DNA from 2 places in the Chryseobacterium sp. C-71 genome. Region 1 is predicted to be linked to the other one. Evidence: riboswitches for the same ligand, from Rfam matches in the RefSeq annotation. Region 1 holds a riboswitch; the other holds the start of a gene.
The links. Region 1 has a riboswitch for S-adenosylmethionine ahead of LNP04_RS19595 (alpha/beta fold hydrolase). Riboswitches for the same ligand answer to the same signal wherever they lie in the genome.
Positions count from the first base shown of each region.

Region 1 (10,433 bases):
AATTGTCCTAAAGCGGAAGTTGCAGGAACGGAAATTAGTTTCACATCTAGCTCTCCTTTTTCTTTCTGCAAATCACCATGCAAATCACCAACGTATCTTAAAACGTGATTCGGCTCCTGATTTTTCTTGATTTTGTCGTATTCGTCATCCAGTTCTTCCAGTCTTGAAAGAAATTCCTGTTTTGAAACTGAAAGCAAAGCTTCAGGGACTAAATTCTGAATATTGATATCCGTAAATTCATTAATTAAATCTAATTCTCTTGCCAAAATCAACAGCTTTCTTGCAACATCATTTCCTGACAAATCTTCTCTTGGATCTGGTTCGGTAAAACCTTTTTCTAAAGCTTCATTAACGATCGTTGAAAATTTATCATCTCTTAAAGAAAAATTATTAAACACATAACTCAATGTTCCTGAGAAAACACCTTTAATTCTTGTGATATTTTCACCGGAAAGGTGTAAAAGTTTTATTGTATCAATCAATGGTAAACCTGCTCCAACATTGGTTTCGTAAAGATATTTTTTGTTATTTTTATTCAACGTATATCTTAGTTTACGATATTCTTCAATCGGAAGTGTGTTGAAAATTTTATTTGACGAAACCAAATCAAACCCATTCTCGGCCAAAGTCTGATAGTTTTTCACAAAGTCAACGCTTGCTGTATTATCAACAACAATCAGGTTTTCAAGCTGATTTTCTTTCGAGAAATTAATTAACTCGTCAACATTTGAAGATTTTTCAGCTGCAAAAACCTCATCACCCCACGTGTTATCAAATCCTTTTTTGTTGAAGGCAATTTTTCTGGAGTTGGCAACCGCAACCACTTTAAGATGAATATTTTTTCTTCTTTTAATTTCTTCTGAAGAATGTAAAACTTGCTCAATCAAAGTTTTCCCAACATTACCGTGTCCGATAATTGCTAAATGAACCGTTTTTGGTTTTTTGAAAATTTCCGATTCAATGATATTTTTACTTTTCTCATCCTGTGAAGACGTCACCACAATATTGATGCGCTTCTCGCTTGAGTTTTGATTTAAAAGCAATGGGAAAACATTGTTTCTTGCGAGCTCGGAAAGTATTTTATTTAAATCATCTGCCACAAAACCAATGACAGAAACATTATTGATGCTGTAAATCTGAGAAACTTTGCCTGATTTTCTTTCAGCAGCAAATTCTTCGATCAGACAATTGACTGCCTTCTCAGAATCATCTTCATGTACAAGAATCGAAAGTCCGTTCTCAACGGCTTGCTGAGAAATTACTCCTACACTGATTCGCGCCAAAGTAAGCGCTTTAAAAACCCTGCCGTCAATCCCGATTTCACCTAAGAAATCTGCTCCTTCAAATTTAATGATTGATCTGTTTTTAAAAAATTTTATTTCGTTTGCATTAGTCTTATTCATCTCTACTTATTTATTTGTTTTTGCGTGATGGAATTCCGCGGAGCTCCATTTTTACAAAATATTTTTTATGATAAAATTTAATTGTTCGTATTCTATTAAAAAGGCGTCGTGCCCATGAATTGATTTGATCTCGTGATAGAAAACATCATTTTTTTCAGTTTTCAGCTTATTAAAACCCATTCGGATTTCAGAAGCCGGGAAAAATAAGTCGGTATCTACAGAGATCATGTGCATTCGTGCTTTGATTTTACCTAAATCTTTGTCGTTTGCATTAATGTTCATTAATAAATGATTCATCAGTTGATAAGATTTTAAACTAAATCTTTCGGCAAGAGATTTCCCGTGATAATTCAACCAATCTTCAGATTCTAACCGCTGTTTTTCCTCATTGAATTTATTTTGGAATCTATCGTTTAAAGATTGAGGTGTTCTGTAGCACAGCATCGCATGAATTCTGGCTTTCTGAAGTGGCTCATCATTTCCATTTAATAAAAATTGCTGAACGAGACATTGAGCATGCAACCAATCATGAGTTTTGGAATCGCAGGCAATTGGGATAAAAAGCTCTGCTAAATCTGTATTTTTAACAAGCATTTCCCAACCAATTCCGCCTCCGAGCGAGCCTCCGATAATGGCGTATACGTTTTTAATATTTAAAGTTTCAAGACCTTTCAGAAATATATTAGAAATGTCTGAAGAGGTGAAATCTGAATATTCATCAATAAAAAAATCATCATATCCGCTTCCGGGAATGTTGAAACAGAGAACTGTATATTTATTTGTATCAATAACCTGATTTTCACCAATTAATTGTTTCCACCAACCTTTTTCTCCGGAAACATTTGAATTTCCGGTTAAAGCATGATTGACCAAAATAATGGGTGCAGAAAACAAGTCTTTCCCAAAAAGCTGATAGCTTAATGAGATATGATATTCCTTTTGGGAATCGGTTGTGTACAAAAAATTAATATGTTGCAGTTCTGTTTTCAATTTTATATTATTAAAATAAATTTGAAAATGCCATGAGAAATGGCTGAAAAGAACTTCAGTAAGTTATCTGTCCAAAATAAAATTTTATTTGGTAGAACGTAGCACCTTCTTCGCTTGCGCAAAGGGTTGCTAAGGTTTCACAGGGTCTATCCCTCAACCTTTCTTGATAACATTTTCAATATGTAAATGAACGAATGGTGCAAAGATAATACATTTCTTTTAAAAAAAATAAATAAATTTTATTTATCGTTAAAAATCCCTTCATTAAAAGCATTTCTGAAGGATGTTAAGAATTATTAAGCTTAAAAAAATTGGTTTTTTTTGTCAAAAAATCTACCTTAGCAATGAAAAATGATGTTATATGAGTGTTGAAAAGCAAAGACTAAAGGATAAAAATTGGTTGAACTGGGGACCTTACGTGAGCAACAGACAGTGGGGAAATGTACGTGAAGACTACAGCCCAAACGGTGATGCGTGGCGCTTTGCCAATCACAACAATGCCGAAAGCTATGCTTATCGCTGGGGCGAAGAAGGTATTGCCGGAATCTCAGATACCAAACAACTTTTTTGTTTTGCGCTCTCATTTTGGAATAGAAATGACGAAAGAATAAAAGAACGATTTTTCGGATTGAGCAATCCTCAGGGAAATCATGGAGAAGACATTAAAGAAATTTTCTACTATTTAGATAATACACCCACTCATAGCTATATGAAAATGGTGTACAAATATCCCATCAATAAGTTCCCTTATGAAGATTTAGTTGCCGAAAACGGAAGACGAAGCAAGAAAGAACCTGAGTATGAAATCATAGACACCGGAATCTTCGATAAGGATGAATACTTTGATATTTTTATTGAATATTGTAAAGGAAATATTGACGACATTCTGGTACGAGTTACGGTTTGTAACCGAAGCAATCAAGATGCACCGATTGTCGTTTTACCTACCGCATGGTACAGAAATAACTGGAAATGGGGTTATAATGAATATCAAGGACAGCTGGAAGATTCTCATGAAGGATGTATCAGCATCAATCACGACAGCATTACTTTAAAAAAGTTTTATTCTAAAAACAGAAATGCCCAGCGCGTATTTTGTGATAATGAAACTAATAATTCGAAACTTTACGGAAGTCCTGAAGTTGAGAATACCTATTACAAAGACGGAATCAACGATTTTATAATTCATCAAAAAAACACAATTAATCCTGAGAAAAAGGGTTCCAAAGCATCATTTATTGTTGAAGCAGAAATAAAAGCCGGTCAATCTGAAGTTTTTGAATTGCGGTTATGTTCAAATGATTTAGATAATCCGTTTTATGATTTTGAAAGCATTTTTAATGCAAGACTTTCTGAAGCGAATGAATTTTACGAAGAAATTCAGCAGGATGTTCCGAACGAAGATGAAAGAAATGTACAACGACAAGCCTTTGCAGGACTTCTTTGGAATAAACAATTTTACCATTATAATGTAGGAAAATGGCTGAGGGGTGACCCCAATCATGAAGCTCCGAGAGATTTTAATAATTATGTGAGAAATACCGAGTGGGAACATCTTCACAATAAAGATATCATCTCAATGCCCGACAAATGGGAATATCCTTGGTATGCGACTTGGGATTTAGCGTTCCACTGTGTTCCTTATGCAATTATTGATGGTGATTTTGCTAAAAATCAACTTCTTCTTTTGACTAAAGAATGGTACATGCATCCTAACGGACAAATGCCTGCCTATGAATGGAACTTAAGTGATGTAAATCCACCTGTTCATGCCTGGTCTTGTTTCCGGGTATTTAAAATAGATGAAAAAGCAAATGGGAAACCCGACCTTTTATTTTTAGAAAAAGTTTTTCAAAAACTACTCCTGAATTTTACTTGGTGGGTCAATCGAAAAGATAAAAACGGGAAGAATATTTTTGGCGGTGGATTCTTAGGACTAGACAACATCGGAGCTTTTGACCGTAATATGGAACTGAAAGATGGTGAACATCTTGAGCAAGCTGACGGTACGAGCTGGATGGCAATGTACGCGCTGAACATGATGCGTATCGCAATGGAACTGGCTCAATATTATCAGGTTTATGAAGATATGGCGATTAAATTCTTCGAACATTATCTGTACATTGCCGAGGCGATGGAAAATATGGGAGAAGATAAGGAAGGTCTCTGGAACGAAGAAGACGGATTCTTTTATGATGTACTTCAACTCGGAAATGGTGAAAGCGTAACGTTAAGATTGAGAAGTATTGTGGGACTAATTCCGTTGTTTGCAGTGGAAATTATTGATCATCATCTGTTAGATAAAATGCCGAATTTCCGTGAAAGAATGGATTGGGTTTTGAAAAACAAGCCGGAACTCGCCAATCTTGTTTCTCATTGGGACGAAGAAGGCAGTGGCAGAAAACATCTGATGAGTATTCTCCGTAGAACAAGACTAAAAAAGGTGTTAACCAGAATGGTTGATGAAAAAGAGTTTCTGAGCACATACGGAATCCGTGCGATGTCAAAAGTGTATGAAGAAAATCCTTTTGTATTTACTGTTCATGGCAATAAAAATGTAGTGTATTATACTCCTGCAGAAAGTGACAGCCGAATGTTTGGCGGAAACAGCAACTGGAGAGGCCCTATCTGGTTTCCTATTAATTTTTTGATTGTGGAAAGTCTTCAGCGTTTTCATTTTTATTACGGAAACAGTTTGAAAATTGAATTCCCGACCGGAAGCGGAGAACAGAAAAATCTTGATGAAGTAGCATCAAATATCAGCAACAGACTTTGCTCAATATTCTTAAAAGACGAAAGCGGGCAAAGAGCTTTCAATGGCGGAAATTATAAGTTTAATTATGATCCAAACTTTAAAGATTACATTACCTTCTTTGAATATTTTCACGGAGATAACGGTCGTGGCGTAGGTGCATCTCATCAAACAGGATGGACGGCAACTGTGGCGAAACTGATGAAACCAAGATTGGCATAATCAATTTTATGAATAAAATTTGAACCGAGATTTCTAGAATCTCGGTTTTTTTATTGCTTTTATTTTTTTTAACATCAATTAAAAGCAGCTTTTAAGATAAAAAAAAACTAAAAAAACAACTCACCAACGTAAAATATAAAACAAACAACAATAAGAGCTATTAAATATAAATTTGATATCAATTTATTAATTATAATAAATAAAACACATCTATTTCACTATATTAGCACCACAAATAACAAATAAACTAACAATGAAAACAAAGCTACTTTTTAAGAGTGCTATTGCAGCAGCATTCTTAATCTTCAATCAGGTTGACGCACAAGAATATCAGCCAATTACTATTCAAAGCGGTTTTAATGCTGATGTCATTGCAAATGGTATTGGTACTTCTGCAAGCTCCACAAATAATGATGTGGATGGTGTAAGTTTCGCTTTTATATCTACAGATTTCAAATTGACAGCTACTGGTCCGGCATTAAGTTACGGCTTGCCAGCTAACGGCATTATCAATTCAGCTGTTGGATCCACCACAGGTCTCAATTACATCTTGGCTCCTTATAGTTCTAATAATTCTTTAAGACTACAAAACACCAATGATTCCGGCACTCTTACATTTGCTACTCCTACGCCCGCATTAAGCCTTTATATGCTTGCTACAGGTGGAAGTGGTGATACAACAGTGGATGCTGTTGTCAATTTTTCAGATGGAACTAACCAGACTTTTACGTCTTTAGCTATTTCAGATTGGTACTATGGCCCAAATTACGCAATTAAGGGAATTGGCAGAGTTAATATCACCAATGATAATCTGGAAAGCGGATACGGTGATGACCCAAGATTATATCAAATTCCTCTTTCCATTGACGCGGCTAATCAGTCTAAAAACATTGTAAGTGTCACGATAACAAAAACAGGAACTGGTGGAATACCGAATATTTTTGCCTTTTCAGCAGATGTTTACACCTCATGTCCAGCACCTACCAATCTTACCTATACTTCCGCTATGCAAGGAGCAACAGTCAATTGGACTCCTCCGGCAACTGCTCCATCTTCAGGTTATGAATATTATTATAGCACAACCTCTACTCCGCCAACAGGAACAACATCTCCTACAGGATCAGTAGCAGCAGGAACAACTTCTGTAACTTTAAGCGGACTTCCGACAGGTCAGAGTTATTATTTTTGGATTCGTTCAAACTGCGGATCAGTAAAAGGATTCTGGAAAATGATCGAAATTGCTACTGGTCAAGCTTCTGCAACTTACACTGGTGGAGATATTAATACCGAATATTCTGATTTTGACCCAACAACTAGTTCTTTTTCAAGCTGCCCAGGAACTATAACTATTAATGTTCCTACAGGTTATAAAATAAGCTCTACCAATGTGTCTTACTCGATGTCTACAGTTTCAAATGGATGGATGTCTGAACAAAGAAGCTTATTAGTTTGTACAACCAATAATACTACGGAAGCCTCGGTCACTGCAGGATCTAATGGAGCTAACGGAAATACAGGAACATTTTCTTACAACAGAACCGGGCTTTCTCTCGCAAATGATCTCACGGGTAATGTAAGTTTTGAACTTAGAGCATGGAGAACTTATGGAGATACTGGGTGTTCGGCTGATTTTAATAAGGTTGATAATAACACATGGAAAGTAACAGTTACTCTACAACCAATAGCCTTAGCTACCAACGAAACTGCGCCGAAAGCAAAAGAAAGATTAGCATATCCTAATCCTTTCCAGGATATTTTAAATATCGAAAAATCAGAAAACATCAAACGCTTGACGGTTACAGATTTATCAGGAGTTACTGTAAAAACTGTTGAAAATCCTAGTTCTACTTTACGTCTTGAAGGTGTAAAATCAGGAGTTTATATTTTGAGCTACATTATGAAAGATGGCAGTCTGAAAAGCACCAAAATCATTAAAAAGTAAAAAATCAATTCTCATAAATAGAAAAAACCGGATAGCTTTATCCGGTTTTTTTTATTATAAATTTTGCTTGCTAAACTTTCTCACCATTTACATAAACTTCATAACCAATTTCTACGTTGGGCTCTAAAGTTTTTGAAACCGAGCAGTATTTTTCGAATGACAATTCTGAAGCTTTTAAAGCTTTTTTTGGATCAATATTTCCTTCTAAAAAGAATTTAACAATAATTGATTTAAACGGTTTTGCATCTTCTACAGGAATTCTTTCGCCCTCCACTTCAGCTTTGAAACCTGTAATGTCTTGCCTTTGTTTTTTCAGAATTGAAACTACATCGATTCCGCTGCATCCTGCAACTGCCATCAATACGCTTTCCATGGGTGAAACTCCTTTTGCGCCGGGTTGGGAAGTGTTGTCTAGAAGAATTGAATTTCCCTGTGAGTTGGTGCATTCAAATAAAAAATCGTCGTTTATTCGGTTGAGTGTTATTTTCATTTTTAAATTTATTTTTTTGATTCAGTTATTCCAATCATAACTCCAAAATCTCCGTCTTTTTGAATCCAATTTCCTTCAGGGTAGTAAGTTCTTGAAACAAAACCATCCAAATACAAAGCTTTTGTACATCCTAGTTCTTTAAATATAGAAGCAAAATTATAAAAATTAACTTCATTCTTCGACATAACAAAAACTACATTTCCATTTTTTAAAATCCCTACTCCATTCCTGATATTAAGATTTTTGGAATCTTTCTCAAATATTGGATTTATTTCGTCATTAATTAACAACATCGGGCCAGATTGAGTTGCATACTTGATGCTTGAATCGTGCTTGAATTTTTTTGTTTCAATTAATTCAGCATCATTATTTTTTGTTAGATAAAAGATTCCATTGGGATTGAGGTAAAAGTTTCCTTCGCCAGATAATGTATCTATTTTGTTTAATATTTTAAAATCTTCTATGTAAAGGCCTTTGGGGAAATTATTTTTTGTGAACATTCCACCATTCATTGCAAACTTTAAATACTTATCTTCCCGTTCAACTTTCTTCTTGAGATTGTCGACACTTCTTAAAATTCGTCCGTCATCGTCTTTCCAATAGAAAGAAATATTTTCAACTTTTGGATTTGTTTTAAAAATTACAAAATCATCCTCATTATTCAATTTTTCATTACAAGAAAAAATGAAGTAAAAACATAGAATGAATATTGGGGTTTTCACTTTAGACATTTAAGTTTACAAAATCCCTCTCGCTTTTATCTCAAGATATTTATTAATCACCTCCACATTCAGATTTTCCGGAAGCGTGTAAACAGAGTAAATTCCGTACTTTCTTAACTCCTGAATGATAAGTTTTTTTTCAAATTCAAATTTTTCAGCAATTACTTCATCATAAATTTCCTGCATACTTTCAGGATTTTTGTGAAGTAAAGTCTGCAATTCAGAATTTTTAAAGAAAACAACGACAAGCAAATGATTTTTGGCAATTCCACGGAGGTATTTCATCTGACGGTTTAAAGCGTCTAATGTTTCAAAATTCGTAAACAATAAAACCAAACTTCTTTGGTTCACAGAATATTTTACATCCTGATACAACCTGTTGAAATCACTTTCAAAAAAATCTGTTTTAATATTATACAATGCTTCTGAAATTCTTCTCAACTGACCGGATTTATTATCGGCAGACACTTTATTTTCTGTTTTTTTGGAGAAAGTCATCATTCCGGCTCGGTCGCCTTTTTTAAGAATAATGTGCGATAACGCCATACTCGCATTAATGGAGTAATCAAGTAGACTTAAACCTTTGAAAGGCATTTTCATTGTTCTGCCCTTATCAATCAGCATAAAAATACGTTGCGATTTTTCATCCTGAAACTGATTCACCATCAGACGATTGGTTTTGGAAGTCGCTTTCCAGTTGATTGTTCTGATATCGTCTCCGGGAACATATTCTTTGATCTGCTCAAACTCCATCGTGTGACCGAGCTTTCTGATTCTTTTTATTCCTCCAAGCAAAAATTCATTTTGCAAAGCCATCAGTTCATATTTTCTGAGATGAACAAATGACGGATACGCTGGCAACATCGCATCTTTCTGAAATGTAAACCTTTTTGATACAAAACCCAAAGGTGACGACGCAAAAATATTTAAAGCTCCGAAGCTGTATTCTCCTCTTTCCTTAGGCTCAAGAATATATTGAAATAAAGTATTTTTACCTGACTCAATCTGTTTTTCAATTAAAAAATCTCTCTTCTGAAACTGAAATGGTATTTCATCAATAACTTTTGTACTGATTTTAAAACTATAATTATTTTTAATATCAACTTTTACCGGATTTTCATCGCCGTTAGATAGCTTTTCGGGTAAAATTCTCTGAGCTAAAACACCCTCTTTTTCTCTGAACAAAAGTAAATAATCAACCATTGCTGCTAAAAAAACCAACAACAAAACGACATGACCAGCAATCATCAAAAACGGAAAGAAAAACGCAAAAACATACAGAATCCCCACTCCGATGAGTGCGAAAAAAAAGCGGTTATTGATGAATAGGTTTTTCATTTTTTATTCAGTTAAAAAGTTTTCAGACAATCAAATCTAAATTCTTTTTGATTCTTATCTTGGGATTTCTATTCCTTCTAAAATTTGTCGAATGATTTCATCGGCCGTCAATCCTTCCATTTCTCTTTCAGGCGACACAATCACTCTGTGTCTTAACACTGCATAACTTGCCTCCTTAATATCTTCTGGAGTTACAAAATCTCTTCCTCTCAACGCAGCAAAAGCTTTTGAAGCTGTCAGCAAGGCCAAACTCGCCCTTGGCGAAGCACCTAAATATAAAAACTGATTTTCTCTTGTATTGATGATGATTTTAGCAATGTATTCTATCAGTTGAGATTCAACGATGATTTCTTTTACTAATTTCTGGTAATTGCCTAATTGTTGCGCACTAATCACAGGCTTTACAACATCTGTTTTGTCCTCTTGTCTGCTCTCGTGCTGATTCTTGATAATAGCAATTTCCTGCTCAAGATTCGGATATCCAACATTTATTTTAAATAAAAATCTATCCAGCTGTGCTTCAGGAAGCCTGTACGTTCCTTCATGTTCAATAGGGTTTTGTGTTGCAACCACT
Region 1 is NZ_CP087131.1:2,982,065-2,992,497, reverse strand. Features, by position in the region: gene LNP04_RS19600 (ACT domain-containing protein) at 1-1,403, opposite strand, end outside; gene LNP04_RS19595 (alpha/beta fold hydrolase) at 1,455-2,393, opposite strand; SAM riboswitch class I at 2,454-2,566, opposite strand; gene LNP04_RS13770 (MGH1-like glycoside hydrolase domain-containing protein) at 2,755-5,367, shown strand; gene LNP04_RS13765 (T9SS type A sorting domain-containing protein) at 5,621-7,309, shown strand; gene LNP04_RS13760 (OsmC family protein) at 7,380-7,799, opposite strand; gene LNP04_RS13755 (phosphodiester glycosidase family protein) at 7,808-8,464, opposite strand; gene LNP04_RS13750 (DUF58 domain-containing protein) at 8,537-9,859, opposite strand; gene LNP04_RS13745 (AAA family ATPase) at 9,914-10,433, opposite strand, start outside.

Region 2 (10,433 bases), 130 kb from region 1:
GATGACGGTTTGAAACTGGTTTCTGAAAGAGCAAAAGCGATGCAGGCAGCTTGTGATGTTAATCCAAGTTCTATGGCAGCGATTCTAGGCTTAGATGATGCTAAAGTGGAAGAAATATGCGCAAGTATAGATGGGATTGTAGTTCCCGCAAATTATAATTGTCCCGGACAATTGGTAATTTCTGGAGAAACAGTTGCAGTAGAAGAAGCTTGCGCTAAATTAAAAGAAGCAGGAGCAAAAAGAGCGTTATTGTTGCCGGTAAACGGAGCTTTCCATTCACCATTGATGCAACCTGCACAAGAGAGATTGGCAGCGGCAATTGAAAACACCAAATTCAGAAAAGCTACAATTCCGGTTTATCAGAATATTACCACGACTGCCGTGACAGATCCTGATCAGATTAAAGCAAATCTTATTGCTCAGTTAACAGGTCCTGTAAAATGGACGCAGTCTGTACAAAATATGATCAAAGATGGTGCTACCAATTTTATTGAAGTAGGACCTGGAAAGACTTTACAAGGATTAATTAAAAAAATTGACAGCGAAGTTACATCGGCTTCCGCAATTTAATTTAAATAAAAAATGGGCGAGATTTATTCACCGGGAAAGCTGATGCTGACTTCAGAATATTTCGCTGTAGACGGAGCTCTTGTCTTAGCGGTACCCACCAAGCTAGGACAAGAGTTTTTTTTTGAAGAAAAGCAAGACGGAAAATATCTTATTTTCTGGGAAGCCTATCATCAAAACAAATTATGGTTAAAAGCGGTCATCGATTATAAAAATTGGCAGATTCTTGAGACCAATATTACTTCAAGCGCAGAGTTTATTCTTAAAACTCTCAAAAACGTTCAGAGTCTTTCTGAAATTAAATTAAAAAGCACAGATTCATATTATTTAAAAACTAACCTTCAGTTTCCGGCCGATTATGGTTTAGGAAGCAGTTCTACCTTAATGAACAATCTTGCAGAATGGTCTGAGATTGATCCTTTTCATCTTAATTCTATAAGTTTAGGTGGAAGCGGATATGATATTGCGGTAGCAAAAGCGAAGTCTGCAGTATTGTATCAAAACAAACCTCAAATACATTTTGAAAAGGTAGATTTTAATCCGAAATTTAAGAATGAGCTGATTTTCATTCACTTAAATCAAAAGCAGGATAGTCGGGAAGGAATTAATCTTTATAAGTCTAAAATAAAGTCTCAAAATTTAGTCGATGAATTTTCTAATCTCACAAGAAATATTTTATTGTGTGATGAATTAGATAATTTTTCTGACTTAATGGTGTTGCATGAACAGCGTATTTCTGATTTTATTGAAATACCGACAGTTAAATCAATTTTTTTTGCAGATTGTGTAAAATTTGTCAAAAGTTTAGGCGCTTGGGGCGGTGATTTTGTGATGAGCGCAAAATTTGAGGGCTATGAAGACTATTTTTGGGGAAAAGGTTTTACTACTGTTTTTGAATGGGATGATTTAATAGTTTGATAATGAGCTAATTAAAAGGTTTGTTTTTTATTTGCCATTTTCGCTTATATGTTTATATTTATCGAAGTTTAACAATTCGTTAATATGAATTGTTAAACGAACAAAAAGCAAAAAGAAAATATAAGTAAAATGAAAAACGCTAAAATCATCCAGGATTTACAAAAATTAGGGATTAAAGGAGAGTATGAATTAACTTATAATCCTTCGTACGAAGAGTTATATCAAGCGGAAATGGCGCCTGAAAATCAGGGGTTTGAAAAAGCTGAGCTTACAGAATCTGGTGCGGTATCTGTACAGACAGGGATTTTCACTGGCCGCTCGCCGAAGGATAGATACATTGTTCAGGACGACGTTACGAAAGATACTATTTTCTGGGACGGTAAAGTAAACCTTCCTACAACGCCCGAAATTTTCGAATCTTGTAAAGATTTAGTTTTAAATCAACTTTCTGGTGCCAAAAAAATCTATGTTGTCGATACATTTTGCGGTACTAATGAAGATACAAGACTAAAAGTAAGATTTATCGTTGAAGTTGCTTGGCAGGCGCATTTCGTTACAAATATGTTCATCCGTCCATCTCATTACGATTTAGAAAACTATGGAGAACCGGATTTCACTGTAATTAATGGTTCAAAAACTACCAACCCAAATTGGGAAGAGCAGGAATTGAATTCTGAAAACTTTGTAATGTTCAATCTTACTGAAAAACTTCAGATTATCGGAGGAACTTGGTATGGTGGAGAAATGAAAAAAGGAATGTTTGCGATGATGAATTATTACCTTCCATTGAAAGGTATGGCATCGATGCACTGTTCTGCTAACGTTGGTGAAGAAGGAGATGTAGCGTTATTCTTCGGGCTTTCGGGAACAGGAAAAACGACTTTGTCTGCAGATCCTAAAAGATATTTAATTGGTGACGACGAGCACGGTTGGGATAACAACGGAGTTTTCAACTATGAAGGCGGTTGTTATGCTAAAGTGATTGATTTGTCAGCAGAAAAAGAACCTGATATTTTCAGAGCGATTAAAAGAGATGCGCTTTTAGAAAATGTAGTGGTTAATGACGGAATCGCTGACTACAAAGACGGTTCAATCACAGAAAATACGAGAGTTTCTTATCCTATTTATCATATTAATAAAATTGTTTTACCTTCAAAAGCAGGTCATGCAAGTAAGATTGTTTATCTTTCTGCAGATGCGTTTGGAGTTTTGCCTCCGGTTTCTATTTTAGATGAAAATCAGGCTCAATATCATTTCCTTTGTGGTTATACTTCAAAATTAGCCGGAACTGAAAGAGGAATTACAGAACCTGAACCATCTTTCTCTCCTGCATTTGGTGAAGCATTCTTAACATTGCATCCAACGATGTATTCTAAAACATTGATTGGTAAAATGAAAGAGCACGGTGCAAAAGCTTATTTAGTGAACACAGGTTGGAACGGTACAGGAAAAAGAATCTCTTTAAAAGATACAAGAGCAATCATTGATGCTATCATCGACGGCTCAATCGAAAATGCTGAGAAAACTACAATTCCAGTGATGAATTTAGAAATTCCAACTTCATTACCAAATGTTTCTGAAGGAATTTTAGATCCGAGAGATACATATAATGACGTTGCAGAATGGGAAGAAAAAGCAAAAGATCTTGCTGCAAAATATATTAAGAACTTCGATCAGTACTGCGGTAATGATGAAGCCAAGAAGCTGATTGCCTCTGGTCCTCAATTGCAGGAACAGACCATTTAGAAATAGTGAAGAGCCTCATTGATTGATGAGGCTTTTTTATTAGTTTAAATTCTAAAATTCAATCATTCCAGCCGTAGCTCTGCCAACTCTTATGTTCGCTTGAATAAACTTCTCGTACAAAAAATCCTCTTTTGTATTCAATTTCAAAATTGTTTGAATCTCTGTTTTTACTATATTGTATACCAAATGTTGTATTTAATGAATTTGGATAAATGTTTTTACTATTCTCTAATTTATTAATAATTTGTTCTGATCGTAATCTTTGAGTTTTATCTACAATATAAGTTGAAAACAACTGCATAAATAAAAAAACGGGCAATAGTAAAAATATTTTTGTTGATCTTAGTTTGAATGTTTTTTTCTTATATCTAATAAAATTGATAATGAAAAGTAATAAGGAAACTAATAATATTATTCCGAAAGGAATTAATAAAAAGAACATTTGAAAAGCGACAAAGTAATCTATGAATGGTGTAATAATTCCGAGAATAATTACTGAAATCCAAATAAATTTAATAGGATTTTTCCTCAACATATTCATATTTAATAAATTGAATAGAAAATCTATTTCAAGCTCAATATCGCCAATCGATAGCCCTCCATCCCAAAACCTGACAAAACAGCATCAGTACAAGCTGCAGTCACAGATTTCTGCCTAAATTCTTCTCTTTTGTAAATATTGCTGATGTGCACTTCCACTTTCGGTTTCTGAATATTTTTTAAACAATCCGCAATCGCATAAGAATAATGCGTGAAAGCTCCGGGATTGATAACAACCGCATCAAAATCATCTTCCTGAAATCTGTTAATCAGTTCACCTTCAATGTTCGACTGATAATAATGCAACTCGTGTGAAGTGAACTCAGACTTTAATTTTTCTAAATAATCTTCCATGGAAATGTTTCCATAGATTTCAGGTTCTCTTGTGCCTAAAAGATTCAGATTCGGGCCGTTGATAATTAAAACTTTCATAAGATAAATTTAAAAACTTTTTTCAATAAGTTTATTATTTTGTGATAAAATCCAATTTAGCCATTTGAATTATTTTTAATGATTTTTATCATATTTAAGAATTTGATAATTTTTATAACTTCCTATTTTAGTGTTTTTTAAGAATTTTTTAAGTTAATTTTCATTAAATAATAATCTGAAATCACAAAGTCTACTTGTTTTGTAGACTAATTGTTTTTAGATTTACATTCATATTTCGATTGGCTTATAAAGAAAGACGGAGGGAACTGACCCTGTGAAATCTTAACAACCTGCTCTTTGCAAGGTGTTACATTCAGCCTTTAAAGGAAAAATAAGCAATTGGTTAATCGTATTTATCGATGCCCTTTGCTGTCTTTTCTGTAAAGGGTTATTTTTTAATAATAGATAAATGAAATGGATTATGATTAACAAAAATTTAATTAATTCTAAAATTTGGATTCCTCCTGTGGCTGTGTTTTTCTTAGGAATAATCAATGTAAACGGGCAGGAAACAAAAAAAGATACACTTCGCGAACAGGAAATAGATGAAGTCGTAGTAGTCGCTTACGGAAAAGCGAAAAAAACAAGTTACACAGGTTCTGTATCTACAATTTCAAGTGAAAAAATAAATAACAGACCGGTAACGAATATTACCAAAGCTTTGGAAGGTCAGGTTCCGGGGCTTCAGTCGGTAAGTTCTTCGGGACAGCCTGGTGCTACGGCCTCTATACGTATTCGTGGAATTGGTTCGGTGAGTGCTTCCAGCAATCCTTTGTTTGTGGTTGACGGAATTCCTTTTGACGGAAACATTAATTCGATAAGTCCGAATGATATTGAATCCATAAGTGTTTTGAAAGATGCTACAGCAAGTTCATTATACGGATCTAGAGCAGCTAACGGAGTGATTATTGTCACAACAAAATCCGGTAAAAAAGGTGAGGCAAAGATCAACTTTAATATCAGTCAGGGATTTTCTAGCAGAGCGGTTAAAGATTATGAGCAGGTGAATACTGATCAGTATTTTCAGCTTTATTGGGAAGCTTTGAGAAATGGGTACAAATCGAGTCAGGTTTCTTCACAGCAGGCGGCGCAGATGGCAAGTGATAATCTGGTGTCTTCGTTAGGAATCAATCCTTACGGTTCCAGTTTTGCAAAACCAGTCGGAACTGACGGGAAGCTTTTGTCAGGAGCCAGTGCTTTATGGAACGATGACTGGAGAGATATTCTTCAAAGAGTGGCTGCAAGAAGTCAGGTTGATCTGGATTTCAGCGGGGGCAGCGAAAAAAGCAATTATTATTTCTCTTTAGGTTATCTTGACGATAAAGGAATTGCCATTGGGTCAGGGTTTACAAAATACAGCACAAGACTGAAAATCAATTCTGAAGTCAAAAAATGGTTGAATGTCGGAGCTAATTTAAGTTATACCAACAGTCTTCAGGAAGCGCCGCCTTCGTCAGATTCCAGAACGGATAATATCATTAATGCGGCAAGAGTCATTCCTTCGTTTTATCCTTATTACGAAAGAAATGCAGATGGAAGCCACAGATTAGATGGCAATGGAAATTACATTTACGACTTTGGAAAATACCGTCCGACGAGTGCTTTGCAGAACCAGAATGCGGCAGCCACTTTGCCTTTAGATAAAAATGAAAACAGAGAAGATAACTTTTCAGGAAAAGGATTTCTTGACTTTACTTTCTTACCAGAATTGAAATTTAAATCCAGCTTTTCTGTTGATTTGGTGAATTACAACGGTCACTTTTATTCAAATCCTTTACTAGGTGAGGGAAGTGAAATCGGGGGTTCTGTGACCAAAACAAACTCCAGAACTTTGTCGTATACGACGAGTAATATTCTGACTTATGATAAAAAACTTAACAAGCATCACTTTAATCTTTTGGCGGGTCAGGAATTTTACCATTATGAATTTCAGACCATCTCCGGAAGCAGAAGCCAGTTTTCACTTCCCTATTATTATGAGCCGGATGCGGCAGCTTTGTTAGGTGGTTTCAGTGGAAACAGTGATAAATTAGGCTTGTTAAGTTTCTTAGGAAAAGCGGAATATGATTTTAAAAATAAATATTTTGTTTCCGGATCGGTAAGAGCAGATGGTTCTTCAAGATTTTCTCCCGAAAACAGATGGGGAACGTTCTGGTCAATCGGTGGATCCTGGAGGGCTTCGAATGAAGATTTCATTAAAGATTTAAATATATTCGATCAGTTGACCCTTCGTGCAAGTTATGGAGGACAGGGAAATGACAAATTGAGCACTTACTATGCGTACCAAAGTTTGTACACATTTTATAACAATTTAGGTGAAGGCGGTACGGTGGCAAGCAGACTTCCGACTCCGGATCTGAAATGGGAAACCAATCTCAATCTGAATGTAGGTTTGGAGTTTGCCATTCTGAAAAACAGAATCAAAGGAAATGTAGAATATTTTCAGCGTCAGAGTCAGGATCTTTTGTTTGATATGCCTTTGGCCCCTTCGGTTGGTTTTAGCGGATATCAGGCAAATATCGGAGAATTGAAAAATGCAGGTTTTGAATTTTCTCTATTGACAACACCCGTTAAAAATGATAATTTCCAGTGGGATGTTGACGTCAATCTGACTACTTTAAATAATAAAATCACCAAGCTTCCGAAAGGCTCCATCGTCAGCGGAACAAAACTTCTGCAGGTTGGAGGTTCTATTTACGATTTCTTTATTCCTGAATGGATGGGAGTTGACCCGAGCAACGGAAACCCACTTTGGAAAACAATTACTACCGATGCCAACGGAAATACAGTAGAAGGAACAACTTCTGAATATGCAAAAGCCACAAAAACTTTGCAGGGTTCTTCTTTGCCGAAAGTAATGGGAGGCCTTACCACGAGCATCAGATATAAAGATTTTGATTTTTCAGGATTGCTGACTTTCAGTTTAGGTGGTAAAATTCTGGATACCGATTATATGATGTTAATGCACAACGGAAGTGCTGCCGGAAGAGCATGGAGCTCTGAAATGTTAAATCGATGGACTCCCGAAAACACCAATACCGACGTTCCGGCATTAAGTACAACGACCAATAACTGGACGTCAGCTTCGTCGAGATTTTTATACTCTGGAACGTATGCAAGAATTAAAAATGTGAGTCTGGGATACACACTTCCGTCAAATTATTTTGAAAGAATTGGATTGAAAAAACTGAGAGTCTACGTGCAGGCAGAAAATCTTTTAACATTCTACAAACATAAAGGAATGGATCCTGAGCAGACCCTAGATGGAACAACCTATTATAGATATCCTGCAATGAGAACGGTAACTTTTGGACTGCAGGCTACGCTTTAATCCTTTTTAAAATTTAAACAATGAAATCGCCATGATTTGGAAACACAAAAACTGATGAAGATGACACGATTCCATAACCTGTCCCGACCATTCGGGATGACCTTTAAAAAACAATAAAATCCTACATATGAAAAAATTAAAATACATATATTTTGCTTTAATTGCCTCAATATCATTGATCAGCTGTGAACAGGATCTTGAAACTGCGCCAACCAATCAGGCAGATGAAGCTGAAATTTTCAAAACTGCAGAAAGTGCAGAAACGGTGATCAACGGAACTTGGGCAAAATTTAATGATGACGGTTCAACCTACGCTAACATCGGATATTCAACCGTTTTAAGAACCAGCGATGCCATGGGAAGTGATGTTGCAGTTTTGACTAACAAATATGGGTTTCCATCTGCTTATGCATTTACTGATTTGGTGAATAATACTGGAGGTAGATCGCTTTATATCTGGACATCTTTATATTCTGTGATCAACAATATGAACAATGTGATTGCCAGAATTGATATTGCAGAAGGAACTCAAGAAAAGAAAAATCAAGTGAAAGGTCAGGCAAAAGCACTACGTGCTTTCTGTTATTTAAATCTTGCCAGCTTTTATCAGTTCAGTTATTTGAAAGACAAAAATGCTCCGACCGCTCCGATTTATACCGAACCGGCAACTACCAATTCTGTCGGGAAGAAAAAAGCAAGCCTTGAAGAAATTTATACTTTAATTAAAAGTGATTTGACGGATGCTGATCAGTTGCTTCAAAATTATTCCAGAAACAATAAAGATAAAATCGACCGTTTTGTAGTCAATGGATTGTTAGCAAGAGTTTATTTAAATACCGGAGAATGGACCAATGCCATCGCTTCTGCAAAAATTGCTAGAACAGGATTTCCTTTAATGAATGCCGAAAAATATAAAGAAGGTTTCAACGATATCACCAATGGAGAATGGATATGGGGACATGCACAAACTCAGGAACAGTCGGGTGAAAGCTACGCCTTCCACTTTTTGGATGTGTCATCTTCAGGAAGTTATTACTACAGTTTTATGGCTGATCCTTATTTTAAAGATTTATTTGATACCAATGATATCCGCTATTCTCTGTTCTCATGGGACGGATTACCAGGAAGAGAAGGACTTTTGAGATATGCTAAATTTAAGTTTAAAGCTAATTTAATTGCTGATATAGTTTTCATGAGAGCAGCTGAAATGTATTTAATTGAAGCTGAAGCTGAAGCCAGAAGCGGAAATGTTGCAAATGCTATTACAGTTTTAAACCAATTAAAAACAGCTAGAAATGCCAATGTTTATATTGGTTCTCTTGCACAAAATGATGTGATAAAAGAAGTTTTAATTGAAAGAAGAAAAGAGCTGTTCGGAGAAGGTTTCTCTCTCTCAGACATCATCAGAACACAGGGCAAAGTAGAAAGAAAAGCTTATGTCAATACAAGCGGACAACCGATTCAGGTGCAGATAACAACTCCTAATGGTACTGTGAAGACCGTTAATGGAAGAGGACATTCTATATTTGCTTTTCCTGATCAGTCGGCTTTTGCACCCAACAGCAGATATTATTTGTTTTCAATTCCGCAAAAGGAAATAGAGAACAACCCAAATTTATAGTTTTGATTTTATATTTTTTTTAAGGACCATTGCGTAATGCAGTGGTTTTTTATTTTGAAATTAAATTGATGATATTCCAAATTTCCTTTACAAAAAATCTCTACCTTTGTCATAATGAACCTATTCAGATTGATTTTAGCAATGTATTTCGTGGTGTTATCCGTAATGCCATGTGAAGACATACATAAACAATCCGGGTCAAATAAAACAGAATTATCGTTCAGTCTCGACGAATCTCATTCTAAAGATAAAGGCGATATCTGTTCACCATTATGTATTTGCAATTGCTGTCAGATTACGGTTACAGCTTTTAAAATGGATGCTTTAGTGAATATTCCTAAGCAGATTCAAACCTATTTTTCCAAGAAAATTCTATTTCAGAAAAACAATTTTGCCTATCAGGTGTACGACCATATCTGGCAACCGCCTAAGATTTAATGTATTGATTTTAAATATTCCATGGGACTTTGCAATATCATTGCAGAGGTATTCATGATATTTTTGCATCTCATTTTTAAATGAAGTGTAAAATATTCTCAATTAAAATTAACAGATTGCCTGTCTTTACATCTTTGCTAAGTAGAACGCCTTTGCGAACTTAAAAACGATTAGTAGTTAAAGAAAAATCTTTGCTCACTTTGCGTTAAAAAATTAAACGGCATTAAAAAACAAAACAGACAATCACAAATTAAATCTCAATTTGTGTTAGATAAAATCATAAAATTTAGCATCAAAAACAAGATCGTTATTGGCATAATGACTTTGCTTTTGATCATTTGGGGAGTTTGGAGTGCTTCCAGATTGCCCATCGATGCGGTTCCTGATATTACCAATAATCAGGTTCAGATTATTACGGTTTGCCCGACTTTGGCGGGGCAGGAAGTAGAACAATTAGTCACTTTTCCAATTGAACAAAGTATTGCTACCGTTCCCGATATAGAAGAAACCCGAAGTATTTCAAGATTCGGATTATCGGTAATCACTGTTGTTTTTAAAGATAAAGTAGATATTTATTTTGCCCGACAATTAATTAATGAAAGATTAAAGCAAGCCGAAGAAAATATCCCCAAAGGAATTGGAACTCCTGAATTAGCGCCTGTCAGTACAGGATTGGGCGAAGTCTACCAATATATTTTACATCCTAAAAAAGGGAGTGAGAAAAAATACAATGCGAAAGATCTCCGCACAATGCAGGATTGGATTGTTTCCCGACAATTATACGGAACAGAAGGAGTTGCTGAGGTCAATAGTTTCGGAGGCGAATTGAAACAATATGAA
Region 2 is NZ_CP087131.1:2,853,334-2,863,766, forward strand. Features, by position in the region: gene fabD (ACP S-malonyltransferase) at 1-570, shown strand, start outside; gene LNP04_RS13070 (GYDIA family GHMP kinase) at 583-1,485, shown strand; gene pckA (phosphoenolpyruvate carboxykinase (ATP)) at 1,615-3,231, shown strand; gene LNP04_RS13080 (type II 3-dehydroquinate dehydratase) at 3,796-4,203, opposite strand; SAM riboswitch class I at 4,445-4,541, shown strand; gene LNP04_RS13085 (TonB-dependent receptor) at 4,625-7,534, shown strand; gene LNP04_RS13090 (RagB/SusD family nutrient uptake outer membrane protein) at 7,662-9,155, shown strand; gene LNP04_RS13095 (DUF6660 family protein) at 9,270-9,593, shown strand; gene LNP04_RS13100 (CusA/CzcA family heavy metal efflux RND transporter) at 9,858-10,433, shown strand, end outside.
Region 2: another riboswitch for S-adenosylmethionine. It lies ahead of LNP04_RS13085 (TonB-dependent receptor); the one in region 1 lies ahead of LNP04_RS19595 (alpha/beta fold hydrolase).